4 regions of the Acidaminobacter sp. QWL-03 genome follow, and region 1 is predicted to be linked to each of the others. Evidence: riboswitches for the same ligand, from Rfam matches in the RefSeq annotation. Region 1 holds a riboswitch; each other region holds the start of a gene.
What was found. A riboswitch is a leader RNA that binds a small molecule or an ion and turns the genes downstream of it on or off. The one in region 1 is predicted to bind cobalamin.
Positions count from the first base shown of each region.

Region 2: another riboswitch for cobalamin. It lies ahead of AC4PHM_RS15415 (energy-coupling factor ABC transporter permease); the one in region 1 lies ahead of cobT (nicotinate-nucleotide--dimethylbenzimidazole phosphoribosyltransferase).
Region 3: another riboswitch for cobalamin. It lies ahead of AC4PHM_RS13070 (ABC transporter substrate-binding protein); the one in region 1 lies ahead of cobT (nicotinate-nucleotide--dimethylbenzimidazole phosphoribosyltransferase).
Region 4: another riboswitch for cobalamin. It lies ahead of AC4PHM_RS15515 (ECF transporter S component); the one in region 1 lies ahead of cobT (nicotinate-nucleotide--dimethylbenzimidazole phosphoribosyltransferase).

Region 1 is NZ_CM178752.1:1,170,813-1,178,248, reverse strand. It holds gene AC4PHM_RS05345 (DEAD/DEAH box helicase) at 1-2,533, shown strand, start outside; gene AC4PHM_RS05340 (SWIM zinc finger family protein) at 2,530-3,252, shown strand; gene cobT (nicotinate-nucleotide--dimethylbenzimidazole phosphoribosyltransferase) at 3,362-4,489, opposite strand; cobalamin riboswitch at 4,599-4,782, opposite strand; gene AC4PHM_RS05330 (hypothetical protein) at 4,874-5,287, shown strand; gene AC4PHM_RS05325 (RNA-guided endonuclease TnpB family protein) at 5,374-6,591, opposite strand; gene tnpA (IS200/IS605 family transposase) at 6,607-7,008, opposite strand; gene bfr (bacterioferritin) at 7,285-7,436, opposite strand, start outside.
Region 2 is NZ_CM178752.1:3,334,033-3,341,468, forward strand. It holds gene AC4PHM_RS15390 (heterodisulfide reductase-related iron-sulfur binding cluster) at 1-730, shown strand, start outside; gene AC4PHM_RS15395 (CDP-alcohol phosphatidyltransferase family protein) at 731-1,321, shown strand; gene AC4PHM_RS15400 (ABC transporter substrate-binding protein) at 1,383-2,690, shown strand; gene AC4PHM_RS15405 (ABC transporter permease) at 2,690-4,429, shown strand; gene AC4PHM_RS15410 (ABC transporter ATP-binding protein) at 4,429-5,436, shown strand; cobalamin riboswitch at 5,585-5,780, shown strand; gene AC4PHM_RS15415 (energy-coupling factor ABC transporter permease) at 5,911-6,651, shown strand; gene AC4PHM_RS15420 (energy-coupling factor ABC transporter substrate-binding protein) at 6,673-6,969, shown strand; gene cbiQ (cobalt ECF transporter T component CbiQ) at 6,953-7,436, shown strand, end outside.
Region 3 is NZ_CM178752.1:2,783,017-2,790,452, reverse strand. It holds gene AC4PHM_RS13090 (NfeD family protein) at 1-62, opposite strand, end outside; gene AC4PHM_RS13085 (M3 family oligoendopeptidase) at 292-2,079, shown strand; gene AC4PHM_RS13080 (ABC transporter ATP-binding protein) at 2,139-2,915, opposite strand; gene AC4PHM_RS13075 (FecCD family ABC transporter permease) at 2,921-3,973, opposite strand; gene AC4PHM_RS13070 (ABC transporter substrate-binding protein) at 4,020-4,979, opposite strand; cobalamin riboswitch at 5,087-5,218, opposite strand; gene AC4PHM_RS13065 (thioredoxin family protein) at 5,704-5,949, shown strand; gene AC4PHM_RS13060 (thioredoxin family protein) at 6,038-6,253, shown strand; gene AC4PHM_RS13055 (Lrp/AsnC family transcriptional regulator) at 6,411-6,848, opposite strand; gene AC4PHM_RS13050 (ribonuclease H family protein) at 7,064-7,436, shown strand, end outside.
Region 4 is NZ_CM178752.1:3,357,705-3,365,140, reverse strand. It holds gene AC4PHM_RS15540 (carbohydrate-binding domain-containing protein) at 1-1,421, opposite strand, end outside; gene AC4PHM_RS15535 (DUF4956 domain-containing protein) at 1,451-2,146, opposite strand; gene AC4PHM_RS15530 (polyphosphate polymerase domain-containing protein) at 2,147-2,881, opposite strand; gene AC4PHM_RS15525 (foldase protein PrsA) at 3,152-4,039, opposite strand; gene gap (type I glyceraldehyde-3-phosphate dehydrogenase) at 4,240-5,319, opposite strand; cobalamin riboswitch at 5,582-5,768, shown strand; gene AC4PHM_RS15515 (ECF transporter S component) at 5,912-6,430, shown strand; gene AC4PHM_RS15510 (hypothetical protein) at 6,414-7,154, shown strand; gene AC4PHM_RS15505 (precorrin-8X methylmutase) at 7,419-7,436, opposite strand, start outside.

The sequences.
Region 1 (7,436 bases):
TCTGCACCAAGTAGCAGAGCTTCTGATCCGGAAAATCAGTCAACAGCCGGACCTGGAAGTGGACCGCGAGCTGATCGAGGTCGAGCTTTCGGGTGAAGAAGCGGCGCGGCTCAGGGACAGGCTGCCCTTTGTCAATGGCATGGAATTTGTGAACGAGGCTTGGCTCGAAAGGCTTTGGGAGAGGCTGCTGCAGGTATTCAAAAGGGAGATTCAGGTCTATGAGGGCTCGGTCAGCCGGTACTTTACGGAGCACAACGCGGGCATCAACGTTGCTGGGAGGGTCTTCTTTCATTTGGTCGAAAGCAAGGATGAGCGATTTCCGTTCGCGTTTATGGCGACTTATTCGACGAAGCCGGAGACGCGCAACCGGGCGGTGCACACGCCGCTGAAGCACGCCCTAGAGGAGTTCGAGGGGGATGAGAAAAGGCTGCTGGCCTTGATTTCCACCGTTATCAAGGCGGCGGACCGGAGCGCGTTTATTTCGGGGCTTATGGAAAGTGGGGAGTTGTTCTTGCCTCTCAGGCTGACAAGCGAGGAAGCTTATACTTTTTTGAAGGAGACCGCCCTGTATGAAGAGGCTGGGATTATGTGCCGCGTGCCGGACTGGTGGCGAAAGAAGAGCCGGATCGCTCAGGTATCCGTGACGGTGGGGGAAAAGTCGCCATCCAAAGTTGGAATGGACGCCATTTTGGATTTTGTGCCAGTCATGAAACTGGGCGACGACACGCTGACCGAAGCGGAGGTTCGGGCGTTTTTGGAGATGGCTGAAGGTTTGGTCCAGTATAAGGGGAAATGGGTGGAACTAGATAAGAAGCGTCTTGAGGCGGTGCTGCTGGCCTTTGAAAGGATTGAAGGGCAGTCAGGCCACGGGGGTCTGACCCTGAGTGACGCCATGAGAATGGAGCTCAGTCCCGAGAAACTGCTGGATGTGGCTGATAGCGAGGTCGAGGTGTCTATTTCCAACGGTCAGTGGCTCAGGACTCTCAAAGACAGCTTGGTGTTGCCGGTGTCCACAGAACCTGCCAAAGAAATTCCGACGTTTAAGGCATCGCTGAGGCCTTATCAGGAGACGGGCTACCAGTGGCTGAACCGGATGTCGCAATATGGCTTTGGGGCTTGTCTGGCAGACGACATGGGCCTCGGAAAAACGGTCCAGATGATCGCGTTCCTGGAGCATTACAGATTGAACGGGCGGTGTCAGACACTAAATGAAACTGGGTGTCAGACACCCAAAGACGAAACTGAGTGTCTGACACTCACTGACAATGGGGGCCAAACCCTGCTGGTGCTGCCGGCTTCATTGATTGGCAACTGGCAGAAGGAAATTGAAAAGTTCGCCCCGGAGATGCCTTATCAGATCCTGCATAAAAGCGATCTCAAGGGTAAAGGCAAACTCGAGATTGAGGAAGGAAAATTCCTGTACATCACAACTTATGGGATGGCCGTCAAAATGGAAGCCTTAAAGGAAAAACACTGGGATCTGTTGATTCTGGATGAAGCCCAGGCCATCAAGAATCCAGGCACGAAGCAGACCAAGGCCATCAAAGCGATTCCTGCAGGTATGCGCATTGCCATGACAGGCACCCCCATCGAGAACAGGTTGAGTGACTTGTGGTCGCTCTTTGACTTTCTCAATCAGGGCTTGCTCGGAACCTCCAAGGAGTTTGCGAAATTCGGAAAGAAGCTGGGTGAGGAAACTATGGGTTACACTAAACTCAGAAGGATGATACAGCCTTTCATTCTCAGGCGCTTGAAGACGGATAAATCCATTATCGCGGATCTGCCTGACAAACTCGAGATGAACGCCTATGCTGGGCTGTCGAAAAAGCAAGTGCTGCTCTACAAGCAGCTGGTTGAAGACGTGAAGACGAAACTGGAAACAGCCGAAGGAATCGAGCGCAAGGGTCTCGTCCTGGCCAGCATCATGAAACTCAAGCAGATCTGCAATCATCCGGACCAATATCTGGGTCAGGATGCGTTTAAGGAGGAGCACAGCGGGAAGTTCGAGCATTTAAGGGCGCTTTGCGAAACCATTCACGACAAGCACGAGAGGGTGCTGATCTTTACCCAGTTCAGGGAAATGACGGAGCCCTTGTCTGCATTCCTCAAGGAAATCTTTGGCAAGGAGGGATTGGTGCTGCACGGCGGGACTCCCGTCAAGCGTCGCAGCGAGATGGTCGAGCAGTTCAACGGCGAGCATTATGTGCCCTATATGGTACTGTCCCTGAAGGCGGGCGGCGTCGGACTCAACCTGACAGCGGCGAACCATGTCATCCATTTTGATAGGTGGTGGAATCCCGCCGTCGAAAACCAAGCCACAGACCGCGCCTTCCGAATCGGTCAGAACAAGAACGTCATGGTGCACAAGATGGTGACCAAGGGCACCGTCGAAGAAAAAATTGACGCCATCATAGAGGAAAAGCAAAAGCTCTCGGGTGAACTCTTACAAGAGACCAGCGGCGAGCAGTGGATCACGGAATACAGCAATGAGACACTGGTGGCCATGCTCAGTCTGGAGAGTGATGTCTCATGAGTTTCTATAATTATCGAAGGCCGGAAACGGTCGCTGAGAAAAAGGCCAAGGCTCAGAAGGGACTCCAAAAGCTGATGAAGCAGAATCCTGAGGCTGAGCCGGTGATCATCGAGGGACGGACCCTGGCCAGAACGTGGTGGGGCAAAGCCTGGAATGCCAACCTGGAGAGCTATGCGGATTACAGCAACAGGATTGGACGGGGCAAGAGCTACGTGAAGAGCAACACCGTCCTGGACCTTAAAATCACCAAAGGCCGCGTCGACGCACTGGTCCAGGGCAGCCGGTCGAAGCCCTACAAAGTGGAAATAAGCATCGACACCTTAAGCGACGACAAATGGGCGCAGATCACGTCGCTGTGCAATCATCAGATTGATTCCCTGGAACAGCTGGTCGAAGGCAAATTTCCAAAAGCGCTGGAGGTTCTGTTTCAGGACCGTAAGTATGGGTTGTTTCCATCCCCCAAGGAGATTCATTTTGACTGCAGCTGCCCGGACTGGGCCAGCATGTGTAAGCACGTGGCCGCGGTGCTTTACGGCGTCGGCGCCAGGCTGGACCAGAACCCCATGTTGTTCTTCGAACTCAGGCATTTAGACGGACGGGAACTGGTGAAAAAGTCCATGGAGGCCAAGCTGGAAAGCATGCTGAAGAATGCCGGGAAGAAGAGCGAGCGGGAAATCCAAGCGGAAGAGTTGGAAGACCACTTTGGATTAGAGTTGTAAAGCAATAATTAATTAAATACAAAAACAAAGTCCCTTTGCCGATGGTCACGGTTCTCACAACCATCGGCAAAGGGACTTTTTCGTTTAAATTAGACTGAGTGCCAGTTGCCTAAAAATCCCCCGTCGTAACACCAGCAGCGTTAAACGTCGCCATTTCATCCGCGATCTTCAGCGCAGCCTCAACCATAGGGAACATAAGAGCGGCGCCTGTGCCTTCACCCAATCTCATATGGAAGTCGAGACGGAAGTTAATGCCAAGCTGTTTCAGGCCAATCTCGTGGCCTTTTTCTTCAGAGTTGTGGGAGGAGATCATGTAGGCTGCTGAAAGAGGCGCGATTTGAGCAGCTGCGAGGGCCGCGGCGGTGGAGATGATACCGTCCAGGATGATAGGAACATGCCGGTAAGAGGCTTCCAGGATTGCGCCGGAGAGCGCCGCAATTTCAAGGCCACCGACTTTGGACAGCACACCGATTGGATCAGCAGGGTCAGGTTGGTTGACTTCGATCGCTTGGCGAATGATGTTTTCCTTATGTTTGAGGGCGTCATCCTTAAGTCCGGTGCCGCGGCCTGTGACTTCTTCGACACTGTGTCCGGTGAAGACAGAAATCAGCGCCGCGCTCGGCGTCGTGTTTCCAATACCGACTTCGCCGGTAGCGAGGAGGTTCACACCTGAATCAATGGCTTCTGAGGCGATTCTCGCGCCGGTAAGAATTGCACGCATAGCGTCTTCTCTCGTCATGGCTGGTCCATGGGCAATGTTGTCCGTGCCGTTTTTGACGCGGTTGGCCATGAGCACTGGAGGATCCAAAGGGGAGACTATGCCAATATCCGTGCAGATGACTTCCGCGCCTCCGTGCCTTGCCAGGACGTTGATGCCGGCTTCTCCTCTCAGATAACTGTAAAACATCTGGGCAGTGATCTCCTGTGGCGCGGCACTTACGCCTTCCACAACGACGCCGTGGTCGCCTGCCATCAGGAGGACGGCTTTTTTGTTAACTTTTGGGTTAGGGGTGCCCATAATCCCCGCGATTTGCTGGGCAATGTCTTCTAAGACGCCAAGACTTCTCAGGGGCTTAATTTTGGAGTCCAGTCGCTGCTGCATGCCGGCGGCCGCATTCTGATCCAGCGCTTCAATCCCGCTGGCAAGTTCTTTTATTGCCGCTTCGAGTGCTTCGGGGCTTGCGCTTTTGAGTGCTTCCAGGCCGTGAAATTTGTTTGTTTTAAGTTCGGTTGTCATTTTAAATCTCCTCCAAGTCAAATTTTGGTAAAAAAATAAAGTCCCGCCACAATAAAAAGTATTGTGGTCGGGACTTTGCCGTCATCTCCGCTGCTCTCCGTTACCCAGGAAAGACTTTTGTTCTTAGGCAGGTCTCCTGACTCAAGGGACTCAAGCGTCTTAGTTCGCCCCCTTCCCGGCGAAAGCCAGTGGATCAGCGAAAGACTCGTCCTTTACAGTGGTGGGTCCGTACCGGAGTTTCACCGGTTTCCCTATTCTCCCCAGCATGGGGCACCTAAGAGCGTTCATGTTCAATTAATATGATTCTAACAGAATTTTTGAAGATATCAAGTGCAAAAAGGTATAATTTGGATGTGTGAAAGTAATTATGGGAGGAGCGTTGTTATGGATCAACCATCGGCAGAGCTTTTAAAGAAACTCAACGTTAAGGATCAGACTTCAATATTTGCTTTCAATGTCCCTGAAGCATTCAGCAGTGTATTAGCGCAGTGGCAGGAGCAATTGACAGTACTTTTTGATCCGCCTGGTGAAACCTGCCTCTTTGTATTGTGCTTTGCGAGGGACCAAGCGCAGCTGGCGGAAATTAAACCCATTCTCAAAAGCACTATGGACCCATCCGGTTTGATCTGGGTGGCGTATCCTAAAAAATCGTCCAAGAGATACAAGTCGGATCTCAGACGGGATAACTTTTGGGACGCTTTTAAGGACCTTGGCCTTGAACCTGTCAGACAGATCGCACTGGATGAGGATTGGTCAGCGCTCAGGTTTAAGCCTGGGAGTGAGTTGAACCACCCATGACTGAAGTCACGGGATTCTTGGGTCCTCACATCCACCGATGCGAAATATACCAAGCGATCCCCACAGTTCCTGCGGTTCTTGTTACGTTAACTTACGATTCTTAATCCTTCTTTTAAAATGTTGACGGCTGCGTTGAAATCCCTGTCGATTTCTAGTCCACATATCTCGCACTGATATAGCCTTACACTTAAATCCTTTGTCTGTTCACTTTGATGACCACATTCAGAGCAGAATTGACTAGACGCATAGAACCTGTCTACTTTGTGTACCAGCTTATAATTCCATTTACCCTTGTACTCCAGTTGTCTGAAGAACTCTGAAAAGCCCGCGTCAGCAATGCTCTTTGCCAGTCTTCTGCTTCCCATCATACCTTTCACATTTAGGTCTTCTATGAAGATCTGATCGTAGCGATGGATCAGCGATGTACTCAGCCTGTGAATGAAATCCTTTCGGCAGTTTCTAACCCGCTTATGCCAACGGCTCACTTTGACGCGCTGTCGGTTTCGATTCTTTCCGCCCTCCTGACGACGGCTAAGCCTGCGCTGTTCTTTGATCATGCGTTTTTCATATTTTCGGTAATATTTTGGATTTGCCGCGACCTCCTTGTCAGAGGTGTAATAGAACGCTTTCAAGCCCATATCGATGCCAACGTTTGCACCCGTCGCAGCAGCTGGCTCATGCTCTATTTCAATACAGCACAGGCTGACGTAATACTTTCCATCTGATTCTTTGGTGACCGATGCAGATACCAGTCTACCCTGATAGGGTCTTGAATAGGCAATTTTAACATCTTTTACTTTTGGAAGTTTGATTTTGCAGTTTTGCTTTCTATACTTGCCGGAGGAGGTATACTGAACTTCCTTTTCCTTGACCTCGATATTGTTTCCGGTCCAGCTCATTTTGCAGGACTGGACTAAATCCCTGTAGGATTTGAATTTCGGGTGTCCTTCCAGATCATAAAAGGTAAGCGTTTTACCTGTCCGCGCTGCTTTTTCCAGGGTTTTCTTCGAGTATTTCTTTGGACCTTTATTAAAGCGTGAATAAACACTCGCTAGGTCTTTAAGAGTGTTCTGTAAAACAGATTTTTCGCACTGATAGAGCCATGGATGAGTTGCTTTGAGCTCAGTGAGCAGCTTCGACATCTTATTGTAAGGGATGAGGTGTTCCTTCTTCTCATACCGATCCATGTTCAGTTTCAGAAAATGATTCCAAACAAAGCGCTTTGCTGAGAACATAGTCTCGAGTTGTACCTGCTGAGTTTTATTGGGTTGTATTCGGTACTTATAGCCCTTTTCAATCCGCATGCTCTCAGCACCGCCCTATTTTTCTTTTTGTGATTGTATATAGGCTTCAACTTGAGCTTCAATATTCTCGAAACCCGTAACGACAAAATAACCTGGATTCCATAAGTGCCCATCCTCAAAGCTATCTTTTAGCCACGGACAATTCTCAAACATGAATCTGCCGCTGACACCTTTGAGCGCTTTAATGAAGTTGGGAATGTAGTGCTGAGGTTTACAGTCGATCAGCAAGTGAACGTGATCTTGATCACAGTTAAATTCTTCAATTGTAAATCCATTTTCATCCGCTATTTTAAAAAGGATTTCCTTGAGTTTTTCCTCTACCGCGCCAGTCAGAACTTTTCGTCTATACTTGACGCACCAGACAATATGATACTGAATAGAGTAGACATAACCTCGACCTTTTTTTACTTTAGACATTCCACAACACCTCAGTACTATTATAACATACGGTTATGTTGTAACAAAGTAAATTGAAGGATTACAATTTAATTCATAACTATACATAAGGCGCCGCTAACCCACGACTGAAGTCACGGGTGTGCGCGGTTATTTAATCAAGCGAAAGGGCCAGTAGGAGGCACAATTGAATAGAGGGTGCAAAACAATAAAACCAGCCCCTTGCGATGTGTTGTGGAAATGGATGACCATCGGCAGAGGCTGGCTTTTTGTTTAAAATTGTTGGGTAGTGATAAATCAGTTCACTTGAGTGGTGAGGAAGATTGGCAGGGTCATGTGGGAGATTTGGTCCTGGAGCTCCTCGATGCCGTCCAGATGGCGGTCTTCGTCGTTAAGGATGGACTCGAGGATTTCGCGGGTGGCAAAGTCTCTGACCTCGCCGGCCAGGA
Region 2 (7,436 bases), 1.4 Mb from region 1:
AAAGATCTCCGGACTTGAGAAATTGTTGTTTCCATGGAAAGCTGCGAAGATAAAAAAAGGTCGCCCGGTATTTTTCCCTGGATGCAACCTAGTGAATTTTCTACCGGAAACAGCTTTGATGACGGTCAATGTTTTAAGCGCTTATGACTGTGGCTGGATGTTTGATTGCTGTGGAAAGCCTCTGAGTTTAAAAGGCGACCAAACTGGCGCGGCAGCCATTCTCAGTCGAATTGAAATGGAAATCAGACGACATCAGATCCCGGAAATGATTGTGGCCTGTCCAAATTGCCATCAGGTTTTCAGTAGGACTCTCAGTATTCCTGTGACGGATATTTATGATTTTCTTAAACGAGAAGGCTATAAGCTGGTGCCGAACTCGGTGCCATTCAGGGTATTTACCCCTTGTCCGGATCGCGGTACCGGGAAAATGGCTGGCTCTATAGAAGCCCTCCTTGGATCTGAAATCGTCGGTTCTAAGGGCCTGCCTTGCTGTGGTCTTGGGTTGAAACAGCCAGCCAAGGCAAAGGAGGCCCTAAAGATCATTCGAGAGACGGCGCCGGAAATGAAAGCCTACTGCGCCAGCTGTTATGGGCATCTAAGCAAAAACGGTGTGAAGATGACGGGACATGTATTGTCGGAGGTCATGGGGCTGGAGGAGAGACCATCGGCAGGGCTTAAAAAGGCTTTAAACCGGCTTCGGCCCAAACAGTGGCAAAGGGAGGAAAAGTGAATGCTGGATTCCTACGGACGAAAGACCATAGATCCGCCTGTGCGGCTTCTTGCAAGGCTTTTTCACCGCGCGGGTCTGACCCCCAATGTCGTGACCATGGCGGCTTTTGTTGTGGGCTGCGCCTCAGCCGGACTTTTGGCTTCGGGTCATCCCTGGTGGGGGGTGCTGGCGCTGTGGCTGTCCGGGCTTTTGGATGTCGCGGATGGTGAACTGGCCAGACTGACAAAGTCCCAGAGTCCCTCCGGGGCGCTTCTGGACCTGATTCTGGACCGCATGGTGGAAGCCCTGGTTCTTCTGGGAATGGTGCTTTATACGCCTGAGCTTGCCGTTGTGGTCATCTTGTTCCTGATCAGCGTTATCTTCAACTTCTCGACGTTTTTGGCCGCCGGTGCGTTAATGACGAATGCCGGCAAAAAGAGTATGCATTATGATCCAGGTCTGATTGAGCGAACGGAGACCTTTGTTTTTTTCACCGCGGCCATCCTGCTTCCGGACTACAGCCTATGGATTCTGGGGGCATTGACGGGATTGATTATTCTGACTGGCATTCGAAGATTTTTTCAGGTGTTTGATGCGCTGAGGCAGTCTTAGGCTGTTGAGTCGGCACAGCCTTTACGGCGTCATAAAATAATTGAAGGTAAGGAGAACTGCTATGCGCTTAAGGAACGGAAACCAAATAGAAACTAGAAACCCAAACAAAAAGCTTCTGAGCTTGATTCTCGCCGGCGTGCTTGCTGCCGGCGCCCTGGTGGGCTGCGGTCAAACCACGCCAGCCGCAGAAAAGGCAGATCAGACTGCTGCAACCTTCGCCAGCTGGTCTGAAGTGGAGGATGCCGGCCGTGACAAAACCGTGACCATTTTAATGTGGGGCGGCAATGAACTCGTCAACACTTACATGGATCAGACTGTCTCAAACTATCTAAAAGAGACTTATAATATAACCTTGAACCGTGTCCCTATGAACCCGCCGGAATATTTGAGCCTGCTGCTCAATGAAAAAACCGCCGGCGTGGCAGAGGGCTCCGCAGATCTTCTCTGGATCAATGCGGAGAACTTCAGGACTGCTAAAGAGGGCGGCCTGCTTTGGGGGCCTTATGATCAACTCCTTGAGAATCAGGGGAAGTATTATGAGACGTCCGCCGGCGACCTGAACTCCGACTCCGGGATCCCCATTGAAGGCATGGAAGCCATCTGGGGCAGAGCGCAGCTGGTCTTGACTACAGACGTGTCCAGAGTCGAGGCACCACCAAAATCCTATAAAGCCTTGCTGGAATGGGTCAAAGCCAATCCGGGGCGTTTTACCTATCCGAATCCCATGGAAGACTTCGCAGGCAGCGCCTTTGTCAGAAGTGCCCTGTATGAATTGACCGGGGAGAGTGACTGGAGCGCTGATTTAACAGAAGAGGCATTCAAAGAAAAAGCGAAGCCGGTGATGGATTACTTCAATGAACTGAAGCCTTATTTATGGCGGGAGGGGACAACCTATCCATCCAGCCAGGCGCAGCTGGATGAGCTCTTTAAGAACAATGAAGTCGACTTCACAATTGGCTTTGAGCTAGGCAAGACAGCGGGTCAAGTGGCAGCTGGCGAGTATCCAGAGACAGCGGAGGCTTATGTGTTTGATACCGGGACCATCGGCAACGCGCACTATCTCGCAGTGCCTTTTAACGCCCCACAGAAGGCTGCGGCGCTGCTGACCATCAACGCCCTGCAGAGTCCGCAGCTCCAGCTTGAGAAGTTCAAACCGGAGGTTTGGGGGGACATGCCTGCCTTTGATGCGGCGGCACTCACAGAAGAAGAAAAAGAAGTGCTGAAAGCCATTGAGGCTGAGGTGTTTCCAATGCCTCTAGAGGCGCTGGTGGAGCGGCGTTTGCCAGAACTTAAGGCAGTATACATTGACTGGATTGAAATGCTCTGGTCGGAAATGGCTGGCGTAGGCGTCCGTACTGGAGCGAACTAATGGAAGGGCGCCGGGCAACGTGGCGCTTCTGGGCACAGCTGATCCCGGCCATGATTCCCATTGCGCTGTGCCTGGTGTTTGGACTGGCTGAGGTTTTGAAACTTGCTTTGGGCTATGTGCCAATCCTGGACATGAGAGCGGTGACGCTGGATTATTTCTCGTCATTGTGGCAGCGTCCGGATTTTTGGCGGGACGTGGTCTACACTGCCGGACTCAGCGCCTCGGCCGCATTTTTGATTGTCCTTATGGGCGCATTCATAGCCTGGGCGCTCTCGGGAAGCAGTCGCCTGGCCATGAAAGTACTGATCAGCCTCTGCCTCGCAGTAACGGTGATTTTGCCTTACGGCGTCGTGGCGCTGGCGACTCAGTCGCTGCTGGGTCAATCTGGATTTCTGGCAAGGTTGGCAGCCCAGTGGCACTGGATTGAAACGCCCTCTGAGTTTCCAGTCTTCCTTTACACACCTTTTGGCCTTGGACTTTGGTTTCCGTATGTATGGAAAGGCAGCGCTTTCGCGGCGCTGATCCTGAAACCGTACTATGACAAAATCCGCAATACCTTTGAGCTCGAAGCCAGAACCCTTGGCGCCGGCGGCCTGACCCTGTGGCACAGCCTGTATCTGCCTTCGTCGGCCGGACTCCTTGCGCTGGCAGGTGGCGTCATGTTTGCCTTCATTTTTGGCAGCTTTGAGGTGCCGGTGTGGCTTGGAGCATTGAAGCCCGAGCTGCTGCCTGCCAGATACTATGCGTTGCTTCTTCACCCAGACCTTCACAGACTGCCGGAGCGGATGGCGCTGGTGATCACACTGGCAGTATTGTGCCTGGTTTTGACGTTGTTTTTTGTCGCGCTGCTGCATCAAGCCTTTAAACGAGGGCTGGGCTATAAGCACTGGCTGGCGCCGCTGAGTCGAAAGCTTGGTGTGACCCCGCGGTCCGGGGAACGTTCAAGGCTGATGATAGCCTGGCTCTATGCCTTAATGATTTTGTTACCTATGGTCTGGTTTCTCCTCTATGGTCTGTCACCCTCTCTGAGATTCCCTCAGCTCATGCCTGATTTTTCTGGTGCTGTGAGGCGCGCCTTGAGCGTCGTGTCTGACCCCATGCTGCAGAAGGCTTTAAAACAGAGCCTGATGATCTCAGGGCTCACCGGGGTGCTGGCGAGCTTTGCTGGTTTTTGCGCCGGGAGGGCCCTCTCGAAAAAGAAGGCTGTGAAGGGGCGATCCGCAGCCATGGTGATCCTGGCTTTGCCGCTGCTGTTTCCCGGTGTAGTATTGATCACGGGGGCACAGATGGCCAGCATCCGGCTGGGCTATTACGGCTCCTGGCTTTCCGTGGTAATCTGTCATATTGCCATAGTCGTTCCTTACGCTGTGGGGCTTCAGTTCCAGTATCAAAGCCAGTCGGGTCATGCCCAAGAAGAGGCGGCAAGAACCCTGGGCGGACGGCCTCTGGATTATCTTATCAGAGTGCTGCTGCCCTCGACGCTGCCGCCGCTCATCCTCAGCTTTTCCCTGGCTTTTTTGATGTCACTGACAGAAACCTTCTCTACGCAAATGACCAGCGGCGGTCGAATCACCACTCTGGGAGCGCTGCTGATCCCCGCGCTGGAATACGGAGATCTGTTCAGGGGCAGCCTGTATACCATAATTTTTATTTTAATCAATGGCAGCCTTTTTCTGATGGCTCATGCCGTTTCAAAATCCTGGATCAACCGCTCTGACTACAGAAAGGAAACCCTATAATGCTGCGACTGATGGCGCTTTCAAAAACCTATGAGCATAGAAAAGTCCTGGAGGACATTACCTTTGAGTGTTCCCGTCCGGAACTGGTAGCGGTATTGGGGCCTTCCGGCTCAGGCAAGTCGACGCTGCTTAAGCTGATTTCCGGTTTGGTACGGCCTGATGGCGGAGGTCTTGAGCTGAATGGCAGGGACATGGCCGGGCTCCCTCCTGAGCAGCGGGGCATAGTCTACATTTCTCAGGAGCCATCCCTGTTCACCCATATGACCGTTCTGGACAATTTGTGCTATGGCGCGGACATTCGCGGGATTCCCCGAAAAGAAATCACGGCGGAGCTGCAGCGACTGATTCGACTGCTGGAGCTGGAAGGCCTTGAAAACAGGTATCCAAGAGAATTATCCGGTGGTCAGAGACAACGGGTCGCCATAGGCCGGGGCCTCGCGGTCAAGCCTTCTGTGCTGCTTCTGGACGAGCCCTTCTCAAGTCTGGACCTGGCGCTGCGCACCAGCATGGGGCAGATGATCCGCAGTATTCGCGACAGTTATGAGGTTACCATCATTCTGGTGACCCACGATCCCGGCGAAGCAATGGCTTTCTCGGACCGCATCATGCTTCTGAGTGAAGGACGACAGCTTCAATGCGGGACACCTGCAGACTTATACCGGCATCCAGTGACTCTTCTGGCAGGGCGGATGCTGGGCAGACTCTTGCCGCTGCCGGAGGCTCTGTCAAATCTGGGGGGACATGGGGCGTTGCCCATTATAGAACTTCGGGAAGAGCGCTCTGAGGGCATCCAGATCCTGAGGCGCTGCTACAGGCCGGAATCCGTCGTTCTGGTTCGAGCAGGGGAGAAGGACGAGGGGGCTTATAGAGTGGGCCGGGTGAGCCGGGACGGCCTTGAATGTCGTTACCAGTTATTAAGTGCGGCTTCTGCCGATGGTTTTGAAATCGTCACAGCGCAAAAAAGTCAAATCGTGGTGAATGACGTGGTGAAGCTGGCGTGGGTGTGACGGAAAAATGGAAAATTAGGGTTGCCTCCAAGCCACTATGGGTCAATGTTCAAGGTGCTATAGGTATGGAGCGCACTGGCCTTGGCAGAGTGAAAGTTTTCCTTCAACTTCTTGACAAGGCCAAAGTGATGATTTATGCTTGACTCAATTGAATGAATCCAGTAAAGGTTTGCCAGGAGAAATCCTGGCAATTAAAAGGGAAGTCGGGTGAAAATCCCGCGCAGTCCCCGTTGCTGTAAGGTGGAGTACACTTGCTTAATGTCACTGATGGCTAGTCCATTGGGAAGACGCAAGATTGTATGATGAAGCTGAGCCAGAAGACCTGCCTTTATTGTAGTTAGCATTTTTCTGCGTGGAGACGGAAAAGGTTATGATGAGGCATGCTATGTCTCTATGATCGCAATATGACTCTGACGCTTTAATGCGCCGGAGTTTTTTTTATGCCTTCGCGCCCAAATTCATGGAGGTGTCATAATGTATACAAAAATAGCCAAGACAGCAATTGCATTGTCGTCAGCCGCCGCCCTGATCCTCTTGGCTGCTGCACCAGCCGGAGCCATGCACATTATGGAGGGTTTTCTGCCCCCGCTGTGGGCACTGATCTGGGGATTTATCAGCCTGCCGTTTCTGGTGGCGGGATATTTTTCGATTAAAAGGCAAGTTGAGGTCTCGCAAAAATTTCTGGTGCTGATTGCCATGTGCGGCGCCTTTGCCTTTGTGATGTCCTCACTGAAAATTCCTTCCTTGACGGGAACTTGCTCCCATCCGACAGGCGTTGGCCTTGGCGCAATTCTATTTGGACCCTCAGCCATGGCCATTATTGGCGTTATAGTTCTGCTGTTTCAGGCTTTTTTTCTGGCCCACGGCGGGCTGACGACCCTGGGCGCCAATACCTTCGCCATGGGCATTGCAGGGCCTCTGGTTTCGTTTTTAGTGTATCAGCTCATGAAGCGCTTAAAAGTGAAAAGCAGCACAGCCGTTTTTCTGGCAGTGTTTTCGGGCAACATGATGACTTACATAGTTACGGCAACGCAGCTCGCCCTGGCACATCCGTCAGATGGCGACGTTATGACGTCCCTGTTCAAATTTCTTGGCATTTTCGCATTGACACAGATTCCTCTGGCCATCAGTGAAGGACTGGTAACCGTAGTTGTTTTCAGCGTCCTTGAAAAATATAACGGCGAAGCGCTCAAAGCGCTTAAAGTCATAGCGTAAAAGCGAAAGGAGCACGGCAGCATGTTGAAAAAAAATCTGATTTTTATTGCGTTGACCCTATTACTCGCGGCTGTACCCGTCATAGTTTTAAAAAATGCCGAGTTCTCGGGGGCTGATGGCATGGCTGAAGAGGCGGTTATGGCCATTGATCCGGAATATGTGCCTTGGTTCGAGCCTCTGATTGAACTTCCCAGCGGCGAAGTGGAGTCTTTGGTGTTCAGCCTGCAGGCCGCTATTGGAGCAGGTGCATTAGGGTTTATCCTGGGCAGGATGACTGCCGGCAAGAAAGAGGTTGACAGTCGTGCTCAGCAGGGATGATGCAGTGCTCAGAGCCCGAATTGCAAGGGTGAATCCAAAGTCAAAGCTGCTGTTTGGCTTCTGCGCTACCGTGACCCCGCTGTTGGCGGATCATGCTGAGTTTAGTTTCATAATGATTTTTATCATAGGGACCTTAACGCTTCGCAGCACGGAACTGCGTGTCAGCGCCTACCTCAAATTGCTGGCCCTGCCTCTCGGATTTCTTGCCATGGCTGTCCTTCCGCTAATGCTGCAGGCTCATGCTGAAGGGACTTCGCTAATCATTGGCGGGTCTATGTTCGGCAGGATTATTGGCATAGACCCAGAAGCTTTTGCCGATGGTTTCGATACCACCCTACGCAGCCTCGCAGCCGTCAGCGGCATGTACTTCATTCTGCTGACAACCCCCATGTCCGACCTTTTTTGGGCGCTGAAGGAATTTAAAATGCCGACATTGCTGATCGCCCTGATGTCGTTGATGCACCGTT
Region 3 (7,436 bases), 1.6 Mb from region 1:
GCAAAAATGATGATGAGCGCGATCCAGATGACAGATGGGCTCAGGCTGGTTAGGAAACTCATAGCGGGTCAACTCCTCTTGGTTCAAACTTTTGTGCACTTCCTCTCTATATTACCCAACATTTATTAAAATAGCATTAAAAAAGGCTTGGTATTTCCCCATTTAATTTTTCCTCAGGTTGTGGTACGCTGTAAAAAAGCCATATAAATTTTTCCGTATGATGAATGACATCGTTTTCTTTAAACCCAACAGGCTTAACCGCCTCACAGATCCAGAACGGAGGAAAATAAAATGTCCCATAACTGGAGTCTCGACGCCCTTTATCTCAGCTTTGACGACCCAAATCTCCAAACTGACTATCAGGCATGCCTGACAGAGGTCCAAACACTCATCCAGGAAAGCCAGACCCTCATAGACGGCCGACTCGAGCCTAAAAACCTCGAAGCACTGCTGAGAGCCGCAGAATCACTCTACCTCAGACTCTGGAAGCTTTCCGCCTTTGCCGCCCTCACCTTGTCAGCAGATACGTCCTGCGAACCTGCGCTGGCGCTGGAAGAAAGGCTCCGCAAGCTTCAGGCAGAGCTGACCGTGTTCGACGTCAGACTCAAGCGCGCTGTCGGTCGCATAGAGGACCTGGACCAATGGCTCCAAGACTCAGGCTCCGACTATCTCAAAGACCTTGAATTCGCCCTGGAGGAGCGGGCTGAAGCAGCCCATCACCTTCTCAGCGACGAGGAGGAAATTCTGATCGCCAAGCTCCGCATTACGGGATCGGATGCCTGGGAGACCCTGCATGCAAAACTGACTTCAACGCTGATGGCAGCCGTCCCTGACGCTCAAGGCCAAATGACCGAGTTGCCACTGTCTGCGGTCAGGGCACTGGCCCACGATCCTGATCCCGAAGTCCGGCGCCAGGCCTATTTGGCAGAGCTCACAGCGCTGCCAAAAATTGAAGACAGCATAGCCGCTTCGCTGAACTCAATCAAAGGCGAGGTGCTGACACTGACGGAGCAGCGCCGGTACAGCTCTCCCCTCGAAGCGACACTTAAAGAAGCCCGAATGTCCAGGAAGACGCTGGATGCGCTGATCAGTGCCATCGAGCAAAAGCTTCCGGAGCTTAGAAGCTATTACAAGGCAAAAGCAGCCTTGCTTGGGGATGAAAACGGCCTTAAATTCCACAACCTCTTCGCGCCTGTCGGAACTCTGTCCGAAGCCTACACTTATGAGTCTGCCATGGACTTTGTCATTCGGCATTTCAGCACGTATAATCCGGAGCTGGGCGCCTTTGCGGCCCATGCCAGAGACGAACAGTGGATCGATGTTGAGCCTCGAGCAGGCAAAGTCGGCGGCGCCTTCTGCTCCAGCCTCTACCCGGTTCGCCAGTGCCGCATCCTGACAAATTTCCAGGGCAGTCTGGGCGATGTCCTGACCCTCGCCCACGAGCTCGGCCACGGTTACCACGATTACAGGCTGGAATCCCAAAAACTCTTCAATATTGAAGTGCCAATGACCCTCGCAGAAACCGCGTCGACCTTCTGTGAGACAGTCATTGCCGACGCGGCGCTTGCGACCCTCTCCGACACCGAAGCCATGACGGTCCTGGAAAGCAGCCTTCAGGATGCCGGGCAGGCTATTGTCGACATTTATTCCCGCTATCTCTTTGAATCCCGCCTCTTTGAGCTTAGAACGGACCACGCCCTGTCGGTGAATGAGCTGAAGGAAGAAATGCTGAAGGCCCAGGAAGCTGCCTATGGTGATGCCATGGATCCTGATGTCCGCCACCCTTACATGTGGCTGGTCAAAGGTCATTATTACAGCGCTTCAGTCAATTTCTACAACTTCCCTTATGCCTTTGGGCTGTTGTTCGCCAAGGGCCTGTATCAACTCTACAGAGAAGAAGGGACGTCCTTCCTGCCTCGGTACGACCAGCTCCTGTCCGAATCCGGAAAGGCTTCTGTAGAATCGGTCTGTGCCTCTGTGGGCATTGACGTCACCACAAAAGATTTCTGGCTGAAGTCCCTGGAGGTTATTTTGGGGGATATCCGCAGGTTCAAGACTCTGGCGAAAAATAAGGCATAAAAATAGTCTGCCGATGGTTTTGTATTATCAACCATCGGCAGACTCTCTTTTTTATCACTTCACCTCGGAATCACATGAGGATTGCCCGTCACCGGATTGACAATCAGTGTCACATCCACCGCGTAGACATCCTTGATGTATTCCTCTTTTATAACATTGGCAGGCGGCCCCTCTTTGTAAACGCGGCCATCCTTCATCATGAAGACATAGTCGCTGAACTCAATGGCAAAATTGAGGTCATGGAGAATCGCCACCACAGTGATGCCGCGCTCCTTGGTTAGCTTTCGCGTGAGACGCATCAGTTCGATCTGATGATGCAGATCAAGATGGGCAATGGGCTCGTCCAGCACCAGAATCTCAGGCTCTTGGGCAATGGCCCGGGCAATGATCACGCGCTGCTGTTCGCCGCCGCTGAGGCTGTTGATGGGAAAATCCCGCATTTCCCAGACACCTGTTGCCCTCATGGCGTCCTCGACAATTTTGTGGTCCAGGTCCGACTCCGGCTGAAATCGTCTCAGATGCGGATAACGACCCATCATGACCATCTCGTGAGAGGAAAAGTCGAACTCAGTCGCGGTGACCTGGGGCACTGAAGCTATGACCTTGCTGAGCTCCTTGTGGGAGTAAGACGCGAGGTCCCGGCCGTTCACCGTGACGATCCCTTTGCCCGAATGCACCATCCTGGTCAGGTTCTTGACAAACGTGGACTTCCCGGAACCGTTTGGTCCGACTATAGTCGTGAACGAGCCTTTACGGATGCGCATGTCCACGCCATTCAACACCGGCGTTTTGGAATACGCGAAGTGTAGACCTTCGACGAGAATTGGAAATTCCATTACACTCACCTCACACTCGACCGCGTTTTATTGCGGTACAACAGATACAGGAAATACGGCGCGCCAAAAACTGACGTTATGATGCCAATAGGCAGCTCTCCGGGCATGATCAGGGTTCTGGCCAGTGTGTCTGAAATCACCAGGAACGTCGCGCCCCCTAAGATCGAAAACGGCAGCAGAGTCCTGTGATCCGGGCCCGAAATAATCCGAACCACATGGGGGATGACGAGCCCCACAAAGCCTATGATGCCGCTGACCGAAACCGCCGCCGCTGTGACAATGGAGGCCACCACCAGAATACTCTTCTTCACCTTTTCAGTGTCCACACCGACACCCTTTGCGCTCTCCTCGCCTATGGCAAGGGCATTGAGATCCCTGGCATACATCAGCAAGTACCCTGTGCCGATGGTGATTGGCACCGCAGCCACCAGAATCTGCATCCAGTTTGCCGTCGCAAAGCTTCCCATAGTCCAGAAAATGATGTGCTCCATTTCATCGCGGTTGAGCGACATAATCAGGGAAATCATGGAGGACAGCAGATAGTTGACCGCGATCCCCGCAAGCAGCAGCGTCACCACCGGCGTCCTGTTGCCGACTCTGCCGACGTTGTAAACAATGTAAGCTGCCATAATCGCACCGGTGAATGCGCCCACCGAAACAGAGCTGAGTCCGGCGATACCTGCATTGAAGCCTGTCACAATGACTAAGGTGGCGCCTAAAGCCGCGCCAGAGGAGATCCCAAGGACGAAAGGATCTGCCATTGGATTTTTGAAGATGCCCTGATAGGCTACCCCGGATACAGACAGGGCGCTGCCAACCAAAGCGGCAAGAAAGATGCGTGGCAGGCGGATCTTCAATAGAATCGCCTCGTGTGTGGGTTTTATTTCATCCAGTTGAATCATGGTGTCAAACAACGGAATTCTGGATAACAGAATCCTGGCGCTGTCCATGAATGAAATATCTGCAGAGCCAATTGCGCTTGCGGCGACAACGGCGAGCACGAGTCCTGCAGCAAGCGCCACAAGGCCTTGAATCAGCTTTTTATTTCGCTTTTTCATGCGTGCCACACATCCTTTTTTAGTAACGGGAAACATCCGTTTTGAATTAGAACAACTCCGGATGCATTATTTTCGCGAGTTCAAGCAGTCCCTGTGCAAGTCTGGGTCCCTGAAGATCAATGAGGTTGTTGTCGACTTCCACAAGACGGCCTTCTTTGACCGCCGTCAGCTCTTTGTAGCCATTCGTGGCTTCAATGCCTGCTTTATCGTCATTGTACAGTGAGCAGATCACGAACTCCGGATCTTTCTCCACGAGCTTCTCAATGCTGTATTTCCAGCCCTCCGTGTCATTGGCGACATTAGCGCCGCCTGCCATGGTCAGCATCTGGTCAATAAACGTACCTGCGCCGGCAGTGTAATCGCCGCTCTCGCCATACCCTACAACATAATAAACGGTCTTTGGTTCGACACCGGCTACTTTTTCTTCGACCTGAGCAACAGTTGTCTTCATGTCTTCGACAATGATAGTTGCCTGGTCTTGTTTGTTGAGGACACTGCCGGTCTGTGAAATGGCGTTGTAGACGCCTTCAAAAGTGTCATGGGAAGAAAGGTCGAGTACCTTGTAGCCCAGTGATTCAAGCTTGATGCGGACATCATCGTTAAACATGTTGGACACGAGAATCAGGTCCGGCTCGACAGAGGCTATGGTTTCAATGTTGGGCTCCGTGATTGTGCCGACGGAGAGGACATCCGCCACCTCAGCAGGATATTTGCAGTAATCGGTTCGGCCTACCAATTTTTCGCCTGCGCCTATGGCATAGACAATCTCAGTCGCAGCCGGTGACAAAGAAACGACCTTCATAGGCTCCTGTTCAATGACAACTGTTTTACCCGAGGCATCCGTCACTGTGAGCGGATACACGGTTACGGCTGCTTCTGCAGGTGCCTCTGCAGGCGTTTCAGCAGGTGCTTCGGCAGGCGTCTCCGGGGCAGGGGACTGGCATGCCGCCAGTGTTAAAACCAACGTGAGCATTAAGAGCAGTGACCAAAACTTCTTTTTGAACATTAAAAAAATCCTCCCTTTTTTAGGTGAGGACCGATACGGATAAGCTGGAAACCCTATTATATATAGGGTTCGCCTATGTAGCCGGTCAACCTCATCCTCGTGAGTTGATGTACCAGAAATCCTTCGGCTGGTTCCTGACTCGCGCGTTTCCAATTGCTGCGCTCACAGTAGCGGGACTGTGCCGGCTTCAAACCGGCTTCCCAATTAAGTCCGTAGACACCAAGGATTTATGTTAATTTCAGACCTATCATACCTGATCACAGAAAAAAATGCAACCCCGCTTGCATAAGTTCCGTTCTAAAGACTATCGGCTTAAATGGATCGCCTTCAGATTCACCATTAAATCCACAGTTTACCCTCTGGATGAGTGGTTTTTGTTTTCCCCACCTTCAGCGGGCTTTTACACATCCCATCCCCAAGAAAACTGAACTTTTACACAGTTCATCCACAGTTTCTGTGGATAAGTCGTATTAAGGGTGTTTATTCGACAAATTTCGATGCGAACACAGATTCGGTTATACACATAGTCCACAGGTTATCCACCGTTTTACACAGATTTTACACAAGGGATTCACAGACTTAGGGCTTTTCCTGTGGAAAACCCCATAATTTTACCGCCAGTCCGCTGCATCCCACCGCGCATCCGCCCCCAGTCTTGCTCTAAAAGTCCTTCGGGTGTACAATGTAGACAACATGAAAGCGCGTCATCCGGGAGGGATAACTTGTGAACATAAAAATTTACGGCCACGGCTGTGATAAATGTGAAAAAATGTACGCACTGGTCCTTGAGATTTTGGCTGAATACGACCTTCAAGCCGAGGTTGAAAAAGTAGAATCCCTAATGGAGATCTACAAGGCGGGTGTCATGACCACACCGGCCATGAGCATTGATGGCAAAGTGGTTTACGCCGCGAACGCGGTTCCGGGGCGCAGCAGCCTCGAAGCCCTTTTACTTCAGGAAAAGAAATAGACCCCCGGGAACTTTGAAAGGAGTCACGCCCATGAAATTGATTATTTATGATCAAGTGTGCTGAGGGTACTCGAAAATTGCGCCCATCGTGGATGAGGCCATACGACAATTGAAAGTTTCACTGGAGGTTGAAATCATAGCTGATATCCGGCTCATCAAGGCAGCCGGAGTTGAAATGATGCCGGCAATGGCACTTGAGGGCAAACTCCTGCATCAGGGCAGAACGCCTAATGTACGGGAAGCCATGACCATTTTAAGCAGCGCCCTCGCGGAGCACGGGATCAAAACTGCCCTCTACGAGTAGGGATCCACCTAAGGCTTTAAGCATAAAGGCTGCTTCGGGACACGGTATGCTCACCATGCCGCCGGAGCAGCCTTTTTAGTGGATTGTTGTACTGAAGTACGATTATTTGTGATTCAATGAGCTTCCATTAACCAAGGTGACGGCCTCGCGCAGAGGTTTAGTCAATCTTGAGTTTGGAAGTCTCTTTTAAAGTAGAGAGTGCGACGTAAGTGTAGGTATTTCGGGCAAAGTCGTTGATTCTCTCAATGACGTTCTCGAGCTCCGTGGTCGTAGAGGTTCTGACTTTGATTAAAAAGGTGGTATTTCCAGTGACTTTGTGGCATTCCAGGACTTCCGGCATAGCGACCAGCTTCTCGCCCATCTCCGCTATGCTGACATCCCCAAGTGGAATACTTATAAAGGACAGTAAGCCGGCATCAACCTCATAGGCATTCAAGACAGCTGTATACCCTTTGATGACACCTTCCTGCTCAAGCTTTTTCACGCGCTCCTTGGTCGCCGTGGTTGACAGACCAATGGTTCGTCCCAATTCAGAAATGGACAGCTTGGCGTCGTCCTGAAGGATTCTTAGGATTTCCTTATCTGTTGCGTCCATGATTTACTTTCCTCCCCCGATCGCGCCTTGCGGCTATTGCGCCTGACGGCTACTCGCGTCATTTGGCTACTCGCGCCACATTGGCTGTGGTCTCATTGAAACGATTATAGCCTTTTTTTTGCTTTTGTGCAATAATAGTCAATAAACCCTTAAATTTAACTGAAAATCATGCAATGAGATTTAAAAATCACTTGAAAGACAGGAGGCTTCCGTGCGTGAAACTCGTGACCATACATACAGACGGCGGCTGCGCCGGCAATCAATCGGATCAAAACTTTGGCGGTTGGGGAGCGCTCCTCGAATACAACGACAACGTCAAAACCCTCTACGGCGGAGAGATTGACACCACCAACAACCGCATGGAGATGACTGCCGTGCTGGAAGCCCTTAAAGTCCTTAAATCCAAGGATCTGTCTGTTGAAATCTATTCAGACAGCGCCTATCTGGTCAACTGCTTTCGAGAGCGCTGGTATGATAAATGGCGTTTGAACGGCTGGATCAATTCTTCCCGGCAGCCGGTCGAAAACAGAGACCTATGGGAAGCACTGCTGCCCTTGGTCGAAAGCTTCAGCAAAATAGAATTCTTAA
Region 4 (7,436 bases), 1.4 Mb from region 1:
GCTGCCTGACTCGTCAGGAAGATCTGAACTGAGAGCTCGGTCGAGCTCGCGCTTGGTCCCTGGGCCATTCCGGAGCTGCCCGCCGCGATCAGCAGTCCGCCGCTCTGGATAAAGTCACCGTTGTAGTCCATGGCGCCATTGCCGCTGTTCGTCGGGCCGTGCACCAGCAGAGTGCCGCCGCTCATGGCACCGCTGCCGTTAAGGTCAATGCCGTCGCCCTCCGCATTGACAGAGACAAAGCCGCCCTCGAGGGATAAGCCTTTTTCACCGGAGGTGTTGATGCCATCGTCACTCGAGACAAGGCTGATCTTGCCGCCTTGGATCGTGACCTCCGCACTCTCAAGGCCCTCGTAGCTCTTCAACACCTCAAGGTCGCCGCCCAGGACCAGCACGGAAACATCCGCGTGGATCCCATCGTCGCCGGACTCAATATCGAAGTCGCCGTCTTCAATGACCAGCGCGGTTTCGGCCTGGAGACCATCGGCACCCGACTTGATTTGGAAACGGCCGCCCTCAATCACAATGAAGCCCTTGTCGGCCTCCTCCGCATTACCGGACTGGAAGGCATCCGCACCCGCCAGGATCTCAAACTCGCCGCTGTGAATCGCGATCAAATCCTTGCCACGGAACGCGTCTGACGCTGCCGTTATGTCAAAGACGCCGCCTGTGATCCTGAGGTCATCCTTGCCGACTATGCCATGTTTGGCACTGCCGTTCACCTTCAGGGACCCGCTGCCGTTCAGCGTCAGGTCGCCCTTGCTGTAGATCACGCCATCTGGAACGCTGTCCGCAGCGTCATCCGAGTCTTCTGTCTCTTCAACCGCGGTGTCAGATACCCCTTGAGCCTCCGCTGCAGCCGTCAATGCCGCTGCCATTGTCAAAGTGTTGATCGACCCCTCTGCCAGAGTTATATAAGCTCGGTCCGCTTCCTCAATGAGGATCGCCGGCGCACCCTGATTCGTAATCGTCACGCCGTCCAAAACCAGCCGCACTTCCTCATCATTGCCAACGTTCACGGCTACTTGACCCTGATCAAGCGTGCCGGAAAGGACGTAGGTCCCGGGGGCACTGATCCTCAGCGTGCTGCCCTCCGCGACTGCGCCCTGGCCCTCCACGGTAATGCTGCTGCCATCCAGAGCGACTTTAGTCGCGCTGGCTGCCTCCCAGGTCGTCAGAAAATCTTCCTCGTCAAATTCGAAACCTTGGGCGGCAAGCACTGCCGCGCCAGTGTCCTGTGCTTCCAGTCCCGTCGCGGCAACCTCGGTTTCTGTGACCCGAGTCCCTGACGCCGCCTGGGTTACAGACTGCATCTGACCGCAACCGGTCAGCATCCCCAGCGTCAGCACACCCGCCAGCGCCAGGGCTATGAGTTTGGTCCTGAATTTTCTCATCGAAGTGATCTTTTTTAATAGTGGGTTCATGGCGGACTCATCCTCTCAAATGGGTTGTTTTAAAGTTCGGCGTTCTGGGAAGATACCCGCCCGTACGAAATGGAAAGGTTGCCGTTTCGGCATCTGAGCTCGTCCATAAACGCCTTCTCTGTGCCGGCCTCCCTCATAAAAATATGGTACTTGAGCTCATATAGGCTGCCCATGTTGGTGGTTTTTACCTGGATCAGCTCAGCTTTTTTCGTGTATTTATTGAACAGGTCGTCGAAAACGCCGTTGTAGTCCAGGTTTTCCGGTATGGTGATCTTCAGCTCCTTCTCCCGCTGCTCCAGGGGCTGTTCCCCGAAGCGAAAGACCGTTAAAAGCATAGACGCGCAGCCGATGATCACAAGAAACATCATCGCCACCCAAACATACCCCATGCCCGTCGTGAGTCCTATGGCCATGGCCAGGAAGATGTTGCTGATCTCTCTGGCGCTGCCGGGAATGGATCTGAATCGCACCAGGCTGAACGCCCCCATCACCGCGACACCGGCGCCGACGTTGCCATTGACCATCATGATAACGATCTGGATCATGGCCGGCAGCAGCACAAGACTGACAGCAAAGCTTTTGCTGTAAGTATTCCTGAACATGTAGATCCCCGCGACACCCAGCCCCAGCAGCAGTGACGCCAACGTGGCGATGATCAGACTTTCTATGGTTAACGACGTCGTGGCCGCCGCTGCTGACGCTGTCGAGAATAAACTGTTAAGCACTTAGACCGCCTCCCTGATGCACTTAGATAACATTTCATCGATTAGATGTTCTTTGTAGCAGACCCCGTATTTTGAGAAGGATGCCGGATAGAGTTCAAGTTCAGACAGCATTCTGCTCATCCAGAGCGGCATGGCGCCGGGAATCTTGATCTCCATGAGCACTTGTCCGCTTTCAAGAAGCGTACGCCCCCAGTCCCCAAAGGACAGATCGAGGTTTGTCTCGCGAAAGCGAATCCCCTGATCAAAAGTCACTCTCAGGTTGGGATCCTCGTCACCGAAGTAGGCACAGCGCTCGTAGGCAATGAAGATCTTTGGCATCGTATGGTACATGTTCTGGAACCAGTCGATTTCACTTAGGACGTGGCTGTCCGTTTCCGGGTGTTTGCCGGTTTCGAGATAATCGGCAGCCTCTCTTAATGAAACGCTCACGCGCCTTTTGTAAACGACCCCTTTATACTTCTTTTTGAGCTCAATGAAGACCTTGTCGTCCGCGCCGGGAACGCCGTAGCTGCGAAGCCTGAGCTTTTCTTTATAGACCGGTTTTTCGATAGACGTCCGGATCAAATCATACTGCGGTGTATCAAAGTATAGATTGCAGATCGTATGCATCCCATAGTCATCCTGGATCATTTTTGTCTGAAGCAAGGGAAGCAGGCGGTCATACTGGTCGCGGCTGAGCAGATATTTCTTCTCATAGCGCTTGAATACGGTTTGCGGCTTTGCGCTTTGGATCATTTGAATCACCTCTTGACAGAATAGAGTGTGCCTCTCTCTTATGAGTTCATCATAGCCCACCAACCTGAAAGGAGCCTTAAAAGGCGGGAAGAATTTGCGAAACGAAAGCAGGGAAGTGGAAGAAGGTGTCTGAAGGAAGAAGGTGTCAGACACCGCCTTCCATCATGAAGTGGAAAAAGGTGTCTGACACCTTCTTCCACTTCTGCATCAATAGGCTCATAAAAAAAAAAGCCCTCCAACCGGAAGGCTTAATTTTACATCTTGTGTGAACTATAAAGTAATGTTGATGTCGTACTCTTTGTATTTCTCGTCCAGCCAAGTCGTGACCTGGGACTGAATCTTCTGGTCGAGGAGCACGTCGCGGACTTCTTCCTTCTTGCTGTCCAGCGTTGCTTCAACCGCTTCCTTCTTCTCATCCACGATCAGCAAGTGGAAGCCAAAATCCGTCTCAACCGGACCGACGACTTTGCCAATTTCAGCGCCAAATGCCGCGTCTTCGAAAGCCGGCACCATCTGTCCTCTGCCGAAGAAGCCGAGCTGCCCGCCGTTGTCCTTGTTGGAAGTGTCAACAGAATACTCTTTCGCGAGCGCCGCGAAATCGTCGCCAGCATTCAGCTTGCCGAGCACTTCGTTGGCGACTTCAACAGTCTCAACCAGAATGTGTCGCGCGCTGACCTGCTCCTGCTGGTCAAAAGATGCCTTGTTCGCTGTAAAGTACTCAGAAATCTCCGCATCCGTGATCTCAATGGTAGGCTCCAGAATCTTCTTGATCTTGAGGTTCGTCTCAATATTGCCCCTGAGGTAATCCATGTCAAAGCCGCTGGAAGCCAGCGCGCTCTCGAGAGCCTCTTTGCCGCCGTACATTTCCTCATAGGACGCGATCTCTTCGTCGATTTCCGCCGCTTCAACTGTGACGTTGTTTTTCTTTGCCTCGAGTTCAATGATCTTCTCTGAAACCAATGTGTCAATCGCTTGCTGACCGCTCTGCTTGACCATGTAGTCATACAGTTCGTCCTTGGTGATCTTCTCCGAACCCACTGTCGCCACTGTGTTCCCGCTGCCTGCCGTTCTGAAAGCACCCGCTCCAATGTAAACGCTGCCCGCGAGCATCGTAATAATCACTACGACGACCATGATAACTCTGAAATTGCTCTTCACTCTAAACTAGCCCCTTTCAATTTTTCTACTGCCGATGGTTTATAGCGCTCAGCAGACCTTTTCTCTACATTTTAGAATACCATCCTTAATTGAACCTGAAAAGAAAAATAAAAAGACATTTTAGCGACAAAGCATCTATGACTTGAAAAAGAAGAAACTCGGTGTCAGACACCGAGTTTCTTCTTTTTTCTACCATTCGATTATGACGCTCTTGAATTCGTGCTCGCAGCAACTGCATCCTTCAATTTTCTGTTCTCTTTTGTAATTTCAAGAACCGTATGGTCAACGGCATTCATATGGCAGATCAAATCGACAATTTTATTGGAGTAACCCCATTCATTGTCATACCAGGAAACCAATTTGACAAAGTGCTCGTTCAGGCTGATACCTGCGTTGGCATCAAAGACAGATACACGGGATTCACCGAGAAAATCCGTTGAGACAACAGCGTCTTCCGTGTAACCGAGGATCCCCTTCAGTTCGTTTTCTGACGCGCTTTTAACGACTCGTTTGATTTCCTCATAAGTCGCCGGCTTCTCAAGTCGGCAGGTCAGGTCTACCACAGAAACGTTGACCGTAGGCACCCTGAAGGACATGCCTGTCAATTTGCCTTTCAGTTCGGGAATGACTTCCCCAACCGCTTTGGCAGCGCCTGTTGAGGATGGGATGATATTCGACGCGGCAGCTCTGCCGCCTCTCCAGTCTTTTTTGGATGGACCATCGACCGTCTTTTGGGTTGCCGTTGTCGCGTGCACCGTCGTCATCAAGCCTTCCACAATGCCAAAATGCTCATGTATGACTTTGGCGAGGGGTGCGAGGCAGTTTGTGGTGCAGGAAGCATTGGACACAATGTCCATTTCCGGCCTGTAGTGATCAGAGTTTACACCCATAACAAACATGGGCGCATCTTTGGATGGCGCGCTGATGATGACCTTCTTGGCGCCAGCTTCCAAATGAGCCTTCGCGGCTTCCTGAGTCGTGAAAACACCGGTGGACTCAACAATGTATGCCGCACCGCAGGATTTCCACGGAATGTCCTTAGGATCTTTGGCTTCGAAGATCTTGATTTCTTTGCCGTTGACAAAAAGTTTGCCCGCTTCGGCAGTCACCTCGCCGTCAAACTTTCCATGGACCGAATCATACTTCAGCATATAAGCCATGTACTCGGCGTCCACAAAGGGATCGTTGATCCCCACCACTTCGACGTTATCATATGCTATAGACGCTCTCAGAACAAGTCTTCCAATTCGTCCGAATCCGTTGATTCCAATTTTAATCATACTAAACACTCCTTCTGCATACTCTATGCAATTGATTTTATGATCACTTCTATAATTCCAATTTAGCAGGTGTTTCGATTTTTGTCCAGCGGGACTTTATACGTCCACCAAAATGTAAATCTAAGCTGTATCCATTGAAATGTCTGACGTTGGAACTTGTGACAATCGGCAAAAGAATTTTTGATTTTAAAAAAACAAAATATATTTGACTTGACGCCCGGTGAACTTTTCGCTACACTACTTTTAGCAAAGGTTTCAGACAAGTGAATCAACGTATTCAGGTGCCCAACTACTTGGGAGAATAGGGAATCAGGTGAGAGTCCTGAGCGATCCCGTCACTGTAAATGGCGAGTGCCCTCAGCATGCCACCTCCGCTGTTTTGCGGTTTGGGAAGGCGAGGCAGCACAATGACCCTTAGCCAGGAGACCTGCCTGAAATACTGTATGTTCTTTGTGTTCATAGAGAACAGTAGGGATTGGATGATGGTAAAGTCCGCGGTTTAATAGCCGCGGGCTTTTTTGTTTTTGTTTTCTCTGCCCTCAAATGCCATCTGTAGCCTTGCAAAACAAAATTTGAATGAGGTGTAAATCGTATGCAAAACAATCTCAAAAGAATCGTCCTGCTCTCCCTATTCATTGCCCTATGCTTTATTGGCTCAGTCATCAAACTGCCAAGCCCTACCGGCACCGTGGCCTTTGATTCCATGCCGGCCTTTCTGGCAGCCTCACTTCTTGGTCCTATTCCCGGTGCAGTTATTGGACTTTTGGGCCATCTTATGACTGCGGCCAGCGCAGGTTTTCCACTGACGCTGCCTATCCACCTCCTGATTGGCGTTCAAATGGCCGTCATTTGCTGGGTTTACGGGCTCCTGTTCAGAAAAGTCAGCCGTTATCTCGCGGTTGTGATTGCCACACTTCTCAACGGCGTTGCCTCGCCTGCCATGCTGATGCTGCTCCCTGGCTTTGGCATGGGCTTTTTCGCTGCCATGGTGCTGCCACTGACTGTTGGCAGCCTGATCAATGTCATTGTGGCCTTCATGGTCCATCTTGCCTTGGAAAAATCAAACGCGCTTAAAAAGGCTGGGGCGATTGTCAGTGACCAAAAAATATAGGGATTTGGATCTGCATCCAATCAGCCGGGACATGTTTTTGGCAATCGCCTGTGATTCCTGCGGCGGTATTGGATTAAAGCCCCTTGATAAGGTTAAAGCCGCGCCACAGGTCGTGGCGCGGCTGACAACCCGAGTTGTCCTGATGGAAGTGCTATCCTCCGGGGCCATTCCCGCAGCCCTGACTGCTGCCATCTGCTGCGAGCCAGACCCTACCGGAGAAGCCCTATTGGAAGGCATTCGCGAGTCCATGGCAGAAGCGGGTTACCCGGATCTTCCGCTGACCATCAGTACAGAAAAAAATGTCCCCACCGAGCAAACCGCCCTGGGCATGACGGCAATTGGGATGCTTCAAAACAGAACCCTTGAGCAGCGAAAGTCCAGGCCAGGATGCCATGTCTTTATCGCCGGGATCCCCAAAGTCGGTCAGGAGTTGGCAGATGACGAAAGTCAGATCGCGGATTTCTCTACACTGAGTCAGCTGCTGGATTCTCCGGAAGTCATCGAAATCTGGCCTGTAGGCTCAAGGGGTATTTTCGCAGAAGGCTGTGATTTGGCGACGGCGGCAGGCGGCACGCTGGCGCTTAACCACGGCGCCGAAGCACTGGTAGATCTCCACAAGTCTGCCGGCACCTGCACGACGCTTTTGTTTACCTCAGATCAGGCCACGCTGGATTTGACTCGGTTTAATGTACCGTGTTTTGCTATTGGCTCTGTTGCGGTTTAGGAATCATTATTTAAAATTGTTCCAATTGTTTCACTAATTCCTCTGGTTTCATTGGTTCCCTGGGTCCCTGCTTAGCCGACGAAACCCGCTAAGTCGTCACCGCCATTCTATGCACTACCCTGCGGACGTCACCTGAACCTCTGCCAGATAAAAGCGGGACAATATTCGTTTCAAAACCAAAAGCCGCCAGATCGCTCAAACTAACGAGTTCTCTGACGGCTTTTTCAAATCCTTTTTTTGAAACTCCAACACAAAAGCAAGATTTCAACGATAAAGCAAAGC